DNA from 3 places in the Stenotrophomonas sp. YJH_SMC_53 genome. Region 1 is predicted to be linked to each of the others. Evidence: predicted binding sites of a transcription regulator. Region 1 holds the regulator's gene; each other region holds the start of a gene.

Region 1 (3,257 bases):
CGGAACACCGCGTTGAGTTGCTCGGTGTCCTGTGGTGCCTGCTCCAGCGACACCAGCTGTTCGCCCAGGCGATCCAGGATTTCCTGCGCCTCGATGATGAAATCGGCAGTGATGTCGTCGGATACCGCGCTCATGCTTACAGCCCCAGGTCCGACAGCAGGTCGTCGGCGTCGTTCTGCGAGACCGCGTGGCGGTCCAGTCCCTTCAGTGCCGGCCCGGCCAGTTCCGGATCGGTGCGATGCTGTTCCGGCGGCAGGCCGAGCGCGCCGAAGCCCTCATGCACACGGCGGACGATGCCGACCACGCGACGGATGATCTGCCCCGTCAGGTCCTGGTAGCTCTGGGTCAGGGCGATCTCGGTGAGGTTGTGGCGGATGCGCTCGAGCTGTGCATCCTGGCCCGGCTGCAGGCCTTCGGCGCGCAACTGTTCGGTCAGGCTGCGGCATTCCTCGGCCAGGTCCAGGGTGCGGTGCGTCGCCTGTTCGGTCATCGCCACCACGTGGTCCAGGCGTGCGCAGGCATCGTCCAGTTCGCCGGCCTCGCTGGGTACGGTCGGCAGTTCACCCAGGGCCTGCCCGAGCTCGCGGGCCAGCCGCGAGAGGCCGCTCATCATCGGCTGCGTGCGCAGCGCGACCAGTCCGTCGATGCGTTGCCGCCAGGCGGTTTCGTCACCGGACTCCAGTGCGTCCAGTGCTTCCTGCAGGCGCAGGGCGAGGGCATTCTTGTCGACCGTGGTATCCATCAGGCACTGGCCGCCAGGCGTTCGAAGATCTTGCCGAGCTTCTCTTCCAGCGTCTGCGCGGTGAACGGCTTGATGATGTAGCCGTTCACGCCGTTCTGGGCCGCTTCGATGATCTGCTCGCGCTTGGCTTCGGCGGTGACCATCAGCACCGGCAGGGTCTTCAGCTTGGCGTCGGCACGGATCGCCTTGAGCAGCTCGATGCCGGTCATTACCGGCATGTTCCAGTCGGTGACCACGAAATCGAACGGCTGGCTCTGCAGCAGCGACAGCGCGGCATGCCCGTCCTCGGCTTCGGCGGTGTTGGTGAAGCCCAGATCGCCCAGCAGGTTCTTGACGATGCGACGCATGGTCGAGAAGTCGTCGACGATCAGGATGCGCATGTTCTTGTTCAAAGCAGAGTTCCTTTGTTGTTCATTCCGGGCGGCCGGGGGCAGCTGCCTCGGGGATGTTCATTCTTCGAGGCCGGCGTCGACGGCCTCGAATACCTTCAGCCGGCCGCGCAGGCGCAGCACGGCCTGGCCGTGGATCTGGCAGACCCGCGACTCGCTCACGCCGAGCACCGCGCCGATCTCCTTCAGGTTGAGTTCCTGCTCGTAGTAGAGCGAGAGCACCAGCTGTTCGCGCTCGGGCAGATGGCCGATGGCCTTGCCCAGCTCGCGGCCGAACTCGCTGCGCTCCAGCACCTGCTGCGGGGTCGGGCCACCCTGTGCGACCGTGTCCAGCTCGCCCTGGTCCTCAATGCGCGACTCCAGGCTCAGCACCTGGCCACGCGCGGCGTCTTCCATCAGGCGCAGGTATTCGGGCAGTGGCATCTCCATCGCGGCGGCCACTTCGGTGGCGCTGGCGGCGCGGCCGCTGCTCTGTTCCAGGCGGCGGATGGTGGCGGCAGCATCGCGTGCACGGCGGTGCACCGAGCGCGGCACCCAGTCGCCACGGCGGATCTCGTCGATCATCGAGCCACGGATACGGATCGAGGCATAGGTCTCGAACGAGGCGCCCTGGTCGGCGTCGTAGCTGCGCGAAGCCTCGATCAGGCCCATCATGCCAGCCTGGATCAGGTCGTCGACTTCGACGCTGGCCGGCAGGCGCGCGGCCAGATGGTGGGCGATGCGCCGCACCAGGTCCGAGTGCTGGGCGATGACGTCGTTGGCCGCCGAGCGCTGGACTTCCCTGTACTGGGCCGCGCCTTTCATGCCGCCACCCCGCGCTGCTTGAGGATGCGTTCGAGGAAGAACTCGACGCCGCCGCGTGGTTCGGTCGGCGCCTGCCAGCGGGCCGTGCGGCGCGCGATCTCGGTGATCGCCAGTGCGGACGGGCTGGACGGGTAGGCCTTCACCACCGGCTGCTGGCGCTGCACCGACAGGCGCAGCCAGTCATCCTGCGGCACGCAGCCCAGGTAGTTCAGCGAAACATCGGCGAGGAACTTCTCGCAGACGCGGGTCAGCTTCTCGTACAGCACGCGGCCCTCATTGGGGTCGCGCACCATGTTGGCCACCACCTGGATGCGGTCCACGCCCCGTTCACGCGACAGCACCTTGATCAGCGCGTAGGCGTCGGTGATTGAAGCCGGCTCGTCACAGACCACGACCACGGTGTCCTGCGCGGCCTGGCAGAAGGTCAGCACGCCGTCGGTGATGCCCGCGGCGGTGTCCACCACCATGATGTCCAGCTCGCGCTCCAGCTCGGAGAACACGTTGACCAGGCCGACGTGCTCGGCCGGGGCCAGCTCGGCCATGTGCCGGCGGCCGGACGCGGCCGGGACCACCAGCACGCCGTTCGGGCCTTCGACGATGACATCGTCCAGCGAGCAGCGGCCGGCAACCAGGTCGGCCAGCGTAAAGGTGGGGTTCAAGCCCAGGATCACGTCGATGTTGGCCAGGCCGAGGTCGGCGTCCAGCAGCAGCGTGCGCTTGCCCATGCCGGCCAGCGCCACGGCCAGGTTGGCCGATACGTTGGTCTTGCCCACGCCGCCCTTGCCGCCGGTCACGGCGATGGTGCGCACAGGGCCGAGCGGCTCGCTGCGGGTGGCCGACAGCGGGAAGGTCTTGGTCAGCTTGGCGTACTCACGCGACGGCATGGTTCAACTCCGGGTTGCAGGGCATATCGGCCGCTCGGCGCAAATCTTCAAGGCGAAGTACGAGATTGGCCGCACTGGCCCGGTGCAGGTCGTCCGGAACGTCCTGGCCATCGGTCACCCAGGTGATCGGCAGGGCATGGTCCACGGCCACCGACAGGGCGTTGCCGAAGCGGCCGGTTTCGTCCAGCTTGCTCAGCACCAGGCCCTGCAGGTTGGCGGCACCGAAGCGGCGGACCACCTCGTCCATGTCGCCGAAGCTGGTGTTGGCCGGCAGCACCAGCAGGGTGCGCACCTGGCGGGCGGCGCGCAGCCACTGCAGCTGGGCGGCCAGCGCGCGGTCGCGCGGGCCCAGCCCGGCGGTGTCGATCAGTACCAGCTTGTAGTCCTTCAGGCGTTCCAGCAGCTGGTCCAGGTCGGTGCCGCTGTTGGCCTCGTGGA
Region 2 (3,257 bases), on a different contig from region 1:
AGCTCTGCTCCTGCGATGCGGCGGAGATATCAGCCATGATGTCGGTCACGCGCTGCACCGACGCCACGATCTCGCCCATCGTGGTGCCTGCCTGGCGGACCAGCGCCGATCCGTCGGCGACCTTGCCGACCGAATCCTCGATCAGGCTCTTGATCTCCTTGGCCGCACCGGCCGAGCGCTGTGCCAGCGTGCGCACCTCACTGGCCACCACTGCAAAGCCCCTGCCCTGCTCGCCTGCACGCGCGGCTTCCACCGCCGCGTTCAAGGCCAGGATGTTGGTCTGGAAGGCGATGCCGTCGATGACACTGATGATCTCGGCGATCTTCTTCGACGAGGCTTCGATGGCCGACATCGTGGTGACCACCTGGCCGACCACCTCGCCGCCCTGCGACGCGACACCGTGCGCGCCAATCGCGAGCTGGTTGGCCTGGCGTGCGTGCTCAGCGTTCTGCTTCACGGTGGAGGTCAGTTCCTCCATCGACGCCGCCGTCTCTTCCAGGTTCGCCGCCTGCTGCTCGGTGCGCCGCGACAGATCGGTGTTGCCCGAGGCAATCTCGCCTGCCGCCAGGTTGATGCTGGACGCGCTGGACTGGATGCGGCCGACAATCTGCTTGAGCTGATCGACGGTGGCATTGCAGTCATCGCGCATGCGGGCGAACACGCCGTGGAAGTCGCCCTGCATGCGTACGGTGAGGTCACCGCGCGAGATCGCCTGCAGCAGCGTCGACACCTGCACCAGGTTCTCGTCGGTGGTCTGCATCAGGCGATTGAGTCCAGCCACCATGTCGCGGAAATCATAGGCGAAGCGATCTTCATCGCCGCGCAGGCTGAAGTCGCCCGCCGCCGCGGCCGTCGCCAGCCGGCGGATCTCGCCGTTGATCGCCGACAGGCTGGTCTTGGTCTCGTCCATTGCCTGGGTGATCGCCGCCTTCTCGCCCGGCAGCGGATCCATGTCCACCGACAGGTCGCCACGGGCGTAATGCTTCATCACTTCGATCAGCCGGTTCTGCACTTGCACGTGCGAGCCGACCAGCGCATTGGTCTCGTGCACCATGCGCCCGTAGTCGCCGGGGAAGGCAGCCTCGTCCATGCGATAGCTGAGGCTGCCGGCATCGTGCTGGCGGGCCAGCTCGCCCTGCGCCGCCATCACCGACTGCAACTGCGCCTGCATGCGCTGCATCGACCTGAGCAGCTGCGTCACCTCATCGTTGCCGGACGCGTCGATGCTGTTGTCCAGCCGCCCGTTGGCGATGCCGTCGGCCAGCTTCACCGCACCTTCCAGCGGGCGGGTCAGGCTGCGGGTGATGGCCCACGCGGCCAGCGAGCCCAGTATCAGGCTCAGCACGCCGAACACGATCGACAGCGTGCCGGTCCAGGATTCGGTTGAACGGTATTCCTCGCGGCTGCGCGCGGTCAGTGTCTCCTGATGCCGCAGCAGGGTCGAGATCGTCTCGTTCCATGCGGTAGCCAGGCCGTGCTCGGCGAGCAGTTCCTTGGCCGCACCGTCAAAATCCCCCGCCTTCATGCGCTCGTGCAGATGCTGGGTGGAGGCGTCGGTGGCCTTGCGTGCCGCGTCGATCTTCGCCACCAGGGCATCACCGGTGGCATCGCGTGGAATCTTGATGTACTTGGCCCAGATGCCGTCGTAGGTCTGCGACAGCTCCTGCGCCTTCTGATAATCCTTGTCGAAATCCTCACCGCGCTTGATCACCATCAGCCGGCGATGCATCAGCACCGCGTTGTTGGTATCCAGCATGTCGTTCAACAGCCGCATCTTCACCATGTTGACGTCCACCACCTTCGAGAACTGGGCGGACTTCAGGTGATTCCCGTACAGCACCAGGCCGACGATGGCCACGATGAACAGCAGCAGCAATCCAAATCCGGCACCCAGCCGGGATCCCACTCGGAGGTTGCGTAAGGCGAGCATCTCAATTCCCTTGATCATGGCCGTACGATCGATGGCGGCGCAGGCAGGGGAAACTTTATGGGCTGGTATTATTATATCGATCCAAAACTCTGGAACTGTGCAGACAGGTGTGAAATAGGACGAACCACGAAGGCGTTATATCCAGAAGGTATATCGCCACGTGCAGCGAAATGGGATCAGACAGGGACCTGCCAGCCCGTTGCGCGGCATTACGGGGCAGCTGGTCCCGGGAAGACCAGATCCTTCCCGAGCCTTGCCGCATAGACGCTCTCGAACTGGAAGGAGAGCACAAACCGGAACCCGCACGCCGCGGCGTAACGCTTGATGAAGTGGCAGATTTCCTCCCAGGCGCTTTCAAACCCGCACGCGCGGAAATGGAACGAACCCAGCAGGCCCACCTGCCACGAGGCCTCAATCCCTTCCGCTACGACAGCTTCCGGCGGGTCGACGATGCCGAACCCGAAGCCGGTGTTGGATGCTGGAAGATATCCACGCAGACCGTCAGTACCGTCGAAGTACTCGGCCTGGATCGAATCCAGATCGTGCAGCACGGGACCCAGATCGGCACCGGCTTCGACTTCGAGAAACAGCGAAATGCTCATTACCTGCGCAAGCCGATGAGGGTATGCCTGTTGAAGAACCGCATCTTCCCCTCGATCGTGAAGTCCGTGCGCCTGATTTCACCCAGCATCATCTCGCGCTGCGCCTCGCTCAACGTGCACGGCTCCAGGACATTCGCCTCCAGCACTTGACCTGGTGGCGCCAAACGCAGCTCGACAATGCAGGCATTGCCCTCGATGGGAACACCTGCTGGCCACGCCGTCATTGCGATCGCACGCATTTGCTCCTGGTACTCCACCTGCTCCGCTTCCTCTATCTGCGGGTCCGGCAGATCCGGCGGGTTCGCCGCCACGTGCAGAGCAGACTGCGTGGGCGTTGGCTCTGATATCGAACCAACGATCAGTTTGATCAGGGTGTTCTGTGAGGCCGTTACCGCCAAGGCGATCACCAGAGCGGTGTAGCTGACACCACCAGCCTTCTGCAGCTCAAGGTGCCGCCGATGTGCCCCGCGATGCTCAGCATCAACCTTGCGGACAATCCTTCGGCAATGCGCTAGGTACAGCGGATTCGCCAGGATTCCTGCAAGTACGCGAAACACCACGAAGGAGAGCAAGGACAACCATGGCAGCCCCAGCAGCACGAAGGTGGTCATCAGCAACGGCGAAAGGATGAACCAGATCGCGCCCCACGCATGCATGCGCCGGAAGAAGAACCAGAGTGACGAGAACAGGAATGCCGGCCAGTTCCAGCGCCTTGGCGCCCCGCC
Region 3 (3,257 bases), on a different contig from region 1:
CGGCGCGTTCTCCCAGCGGAAGATGCGGCCCTTGGTGTCGGCGGTCAGCCCGATCTGGGTGTAGCCGGCCTGGATCTTGTCCTTGTAGTCGTTGTGGAAGTAGGTCAACGACGCCTGCCAGCCGCTCTGCGGTGCCCACTCGATGCCCAGTTCCTTGTTCAGGCTGGTTTCCGCCTTCAGGTCCGCGTTGCCGCGCATGTAGCAACCGGCGCCCAGGCTCGGCAGCGCATTGGGGCAGCCGTTGCCGCGGGTGTAGTAGAGATAGTCCGGATTCGACTGGTACAGGTTCGGCGCCTTGAACGCGCGGGCAATGCCGCCCTTCACCACCCAGTCGCTGCTGATACGGAACTGCGCGTTGAGGCTGGGGCTGGTGTTGTTGCCGAACTGGCTGTGGTGGTCGAAGCGCAGGCCCGGGGTAACGATCCAGCGCTCGCCCAGGTAGATGTTGTCTTCCACGAACACCGCCGTGGTCTGCGCATCGGCCTTGCCGCGCGCACGATCAGCCGACAGCCCCGGGATGCCACCGCCGCTGATGCTGGACTGGCTCATCGAGTACGGGTCGGTCAGGCGGCTGTCCAGGTATTCAAAGCCCAGCGTCCAGATGTTCTCGGCACCACCCAGCGTGGTCGGGAAGCTGACTTCACCGTCCAGCTGGTAGTTGCGCAGGCGCGAGGTCGACCAGTCGGTGCCGTTGAAGCTGCCTTCCGGGCCACCGGCCAGGCCTTCGTTGATGCGCGAGTTGTTCACCGCTTCCACCGCAGCCGTCACCCGCGAGGTGACATCGCCCCAGCGACCACGATGGCTGATCGCGCCGGTGTTGCGGTACATCCGGTTGGTCTCCGCCTTGCCGTCGGCCAGCGCCGCCAGATCAACGCCGGTCGAGGTGCCGGTGGTGCTGACCGCACGGTCGCCGGCGTAGATGTTGCCCTGGCGGCTGGTGCCCGCCTCGAACTCGACCACCTGGTTGGCGGTCACGTCCCAGCGCAGCAGCGCGTTGACGTCGCGGTTCTTGACGCCCTCGCGGCCAGCCGGTGGCACTGCGTTCGGCTGGGTGGCGTACTGACGGTTGAGATCGAGTGAATCGGCGTCGGTCTTGTTGAGGTTGCCGTACAGGCGGAACGACAGCGTGTCGGTCATCGGCCCACTCAGCTGCAGGCCGACGCGCTCGCTGCCACCTTCGGCGCTGTGTTCAGGCACCAGCCCGTACAGGTCGACCGCACCGGCAAGGTCGCCGGTCGGGCGCTTGGTGATGATGTTGACCACGCCACCGGAAGCACCGGAGCCATAGCGTGCCGCCGCCGGTCCGCGCAGCACTTCGATGCGCTCGATCATCTCCGCCGGCACCCAGTTGGTGTCGCCGCGTGTGTTGCGCTCGCCGCTGCGCCCCATGCGCACGGCATCGCGCGCACCGATGCGCTTGCCGTCGACCAGGATCAGGGTGTTTTCCGGGCCCATGCCGCGCAGGTCGATCTGGCGGTTGTTGCCGTACTGGCCCGAGGCGCTGTTGCCGGTGAGGTTGACGCCCGGCATGGTGCGCAACAGTTCGGCGATGTCGTTGGCCGGTGGGCGCCTGGCGATGTCCTCGGCGGTGATGGTCGAGGTACCCAACGCCTGGCGGGCAATCTGCGAGGCGGTGACGTGCACCGTGTCGATATCGGTGGCGTCGGTTTCAGCCTGGGCGGTCAGCGCGCTGCCCGCCAGCAGGGCGGCAACGGCGAGCGCCAGCGGGCGCGGCGAGAGGACAACGGCAGGAGACATGATCTGGACCTTCTGGCAGGGCAACGGGGCCTCTGGCAAAGGGCTTGAGGCAACGACGAGGGGGAGGCGGAGCGTCGCTGCAGTCGCCTGCGGCCCGATCCGTGCGTGCATTCTCCCATCAATGCGAGTGATTCTCAAATGCGTTCGCTCATTGCTACCGCAGGCATGATGTGCCCTGCGTGCCGAACGACCCTGCATCGGGCTTAAACTGGCCGGCTTGCCCACCATCAACCGCACGCCGCCGCGGCCGATACCCGTGGTTTGCCGTACGCAGTCAGAGATCGACGTGGAACCACCTCAACTGGACGATGCCAGCCAGCCGCTGGCCGAGGCCTGGCAGCACTGCCTGCAACAGGCCGGCCCGGCCGCCACCGCGCTGCTGCACGCCGCCGCAACCGATGCCCCGCCGGCGCTGGCCCAACGCTTCTACGAAGTGCTGTTGCAGGACGGGCGTGCACGCCGCTTCCTGTCCCACGATCAGGTCAAGCAACGCCTGCAACCGGCCATGCAGCGCTGGCTGGTGCAGCTGCTGACCACTGATGCCGACGGCATTGCCGCCACCGTTGCCTCGCAACGCGTGATCGGCGATGTGCATGCCCGGGTCGGCATTCCGGTCGACCTGGTCACCCGCGGCGCGCGCGTACTCAAGCACGAGCTGTTCGTGCGCCTGCGCGACGACGCGCCCGACAGCGCCACCGCGTTCGCCGCCATCGACTGCCTCAGCGCGATCATGGACATCGCCATGGAAGGCATGACCTTGGCCTACACCCATGCACGTGAGCGCTCCACCCGTGCCGATGCTGCCTACCGGCTGTTCTCGCTGGTGCAGAATGTCGGTACCGAACGCGAGCGCCAGCGTGCACTGCTGCTGGACTGGGAGAACGCCCTGCTCTACGCACTCGCCGGCCACGTGCAGGCCGGCGAAAGCGCCAGCCTGGCGACCTCGGAATTCGGCCTGTGGTTCACCCACAAGGGCATCCCCAGCTTCGGCGAGAGCAGCGAAACCCAGCAGGTCGGCCAGCTGATGGCCCGCATCGACGGCAACCTGCAGCGGGCAAGCAATGACACCCCGGCGCAACGACTGGCAGTGCTGCCGGCCATTCGCGAGGACCTGGCCGCCATCCGTACCCTGATGACGCTGTTGTTCGAACGCATCGGTGAACTGGATGCCGGCAGCGATGCCCTGACCAACCTGCTCAACCGCCGCTTCCTGCCTACCGTGCTGCGCAGGGAGATCGAGCTGGCCACGCGCAATCGCACGCCGTTCTCGCTGCTGCTGCTCGACCTGGATCACTTCAAGGCGATCAACGACGGCCACGGCCACGATGCCGGCGACCGCGCGTTGCAGCACGTCGCCGGCCTGCTCGGCCAGCTGACCCGCGGCAGCGACTACCTGTTCCGCTACGGCGGCGAGGAGTTCGTGGTGGTGCTGGTTGCCGCCAGTGAGTCACAGGCCTCGGTGATTGCCGAGAGCCTGCGCCGGCAGATCGCGCAGTCGC

What was found. Region 1 encodes FliA, which starts transcription of late flagellar genes. Its sites were predicted from a motif close to TAAAGTTTNNCNNNCNNNGGCCGATAA; they were not measured.
Region 2: AC5P7X_RS02610 (methyl-accepting chemotaxis protein) is a predicted target of FliA. The motif match lies at 1,962-1,988, and genes of this name have one in related genera.
Region 3: AC5P7X_RS02735 (GGDEF domain-containing protein) is a predicted target of FliA. The motif match lies at 1,986-2,012, and genes of this name have one in related genera.

Annotation. Positions count from the first base shown of each region.
Region 1 covers NZ_JCAFTF010000006.1:332,353-335,609, reverse strand. Annotated here, with positions in the region: gene AC5P7X_RS12325 (chemotaxis protein CheA) at 1-134, opposite strand, end outside; gene AC5P7X_RS12320 (protein phosphatase CheZ) at 137-742, opposite strand; gene cheY (chemotaxis response regulator CheY) at 742-1,134, opposite strand; gene AC5P7X_RS12310 (RNA polymerase sigma factor FliA) at 1,192-1,935, opposite strand; gene AC5P7X_RS12305 (MinD/ParA family ATP-binding protein) at 1,932-2,819, opposite strand; gene flhF (flagellar biosynthesis GTPase FlhF) at 2,806-3,257, opposite strand, start outside.
Region 2 covers NZ_JCAFTF010000002.1:4,628-7,884, reverse strand. Annotated here, with positions in the region: gene AC5P7X_RS02610 (methyl-accepting chemotaxis protein) at 1-1,930, opposite strand, end outside; gene AC5P7X_RS02605 (hypothetical protein) at 2,140-2,532, opposite strand; gene AC5P7X_RS02600 (DUF2628 domain-containing protein) at 2,532-3,257, opposite strand, start outside.
Region 3 covers NZ_JCAFTF010000002.1:30,702-33,958, reverse strand. Annotated here, with positions in the region: gene AC5P7X_RS02740 (TonB-dependent siderophore receptor) at 1-1,758, opposite strand, end outside; gene AC5P7X_RS02735 (GGDEF domain-containing protein) at 2,045-3,257, shown strand, end outside.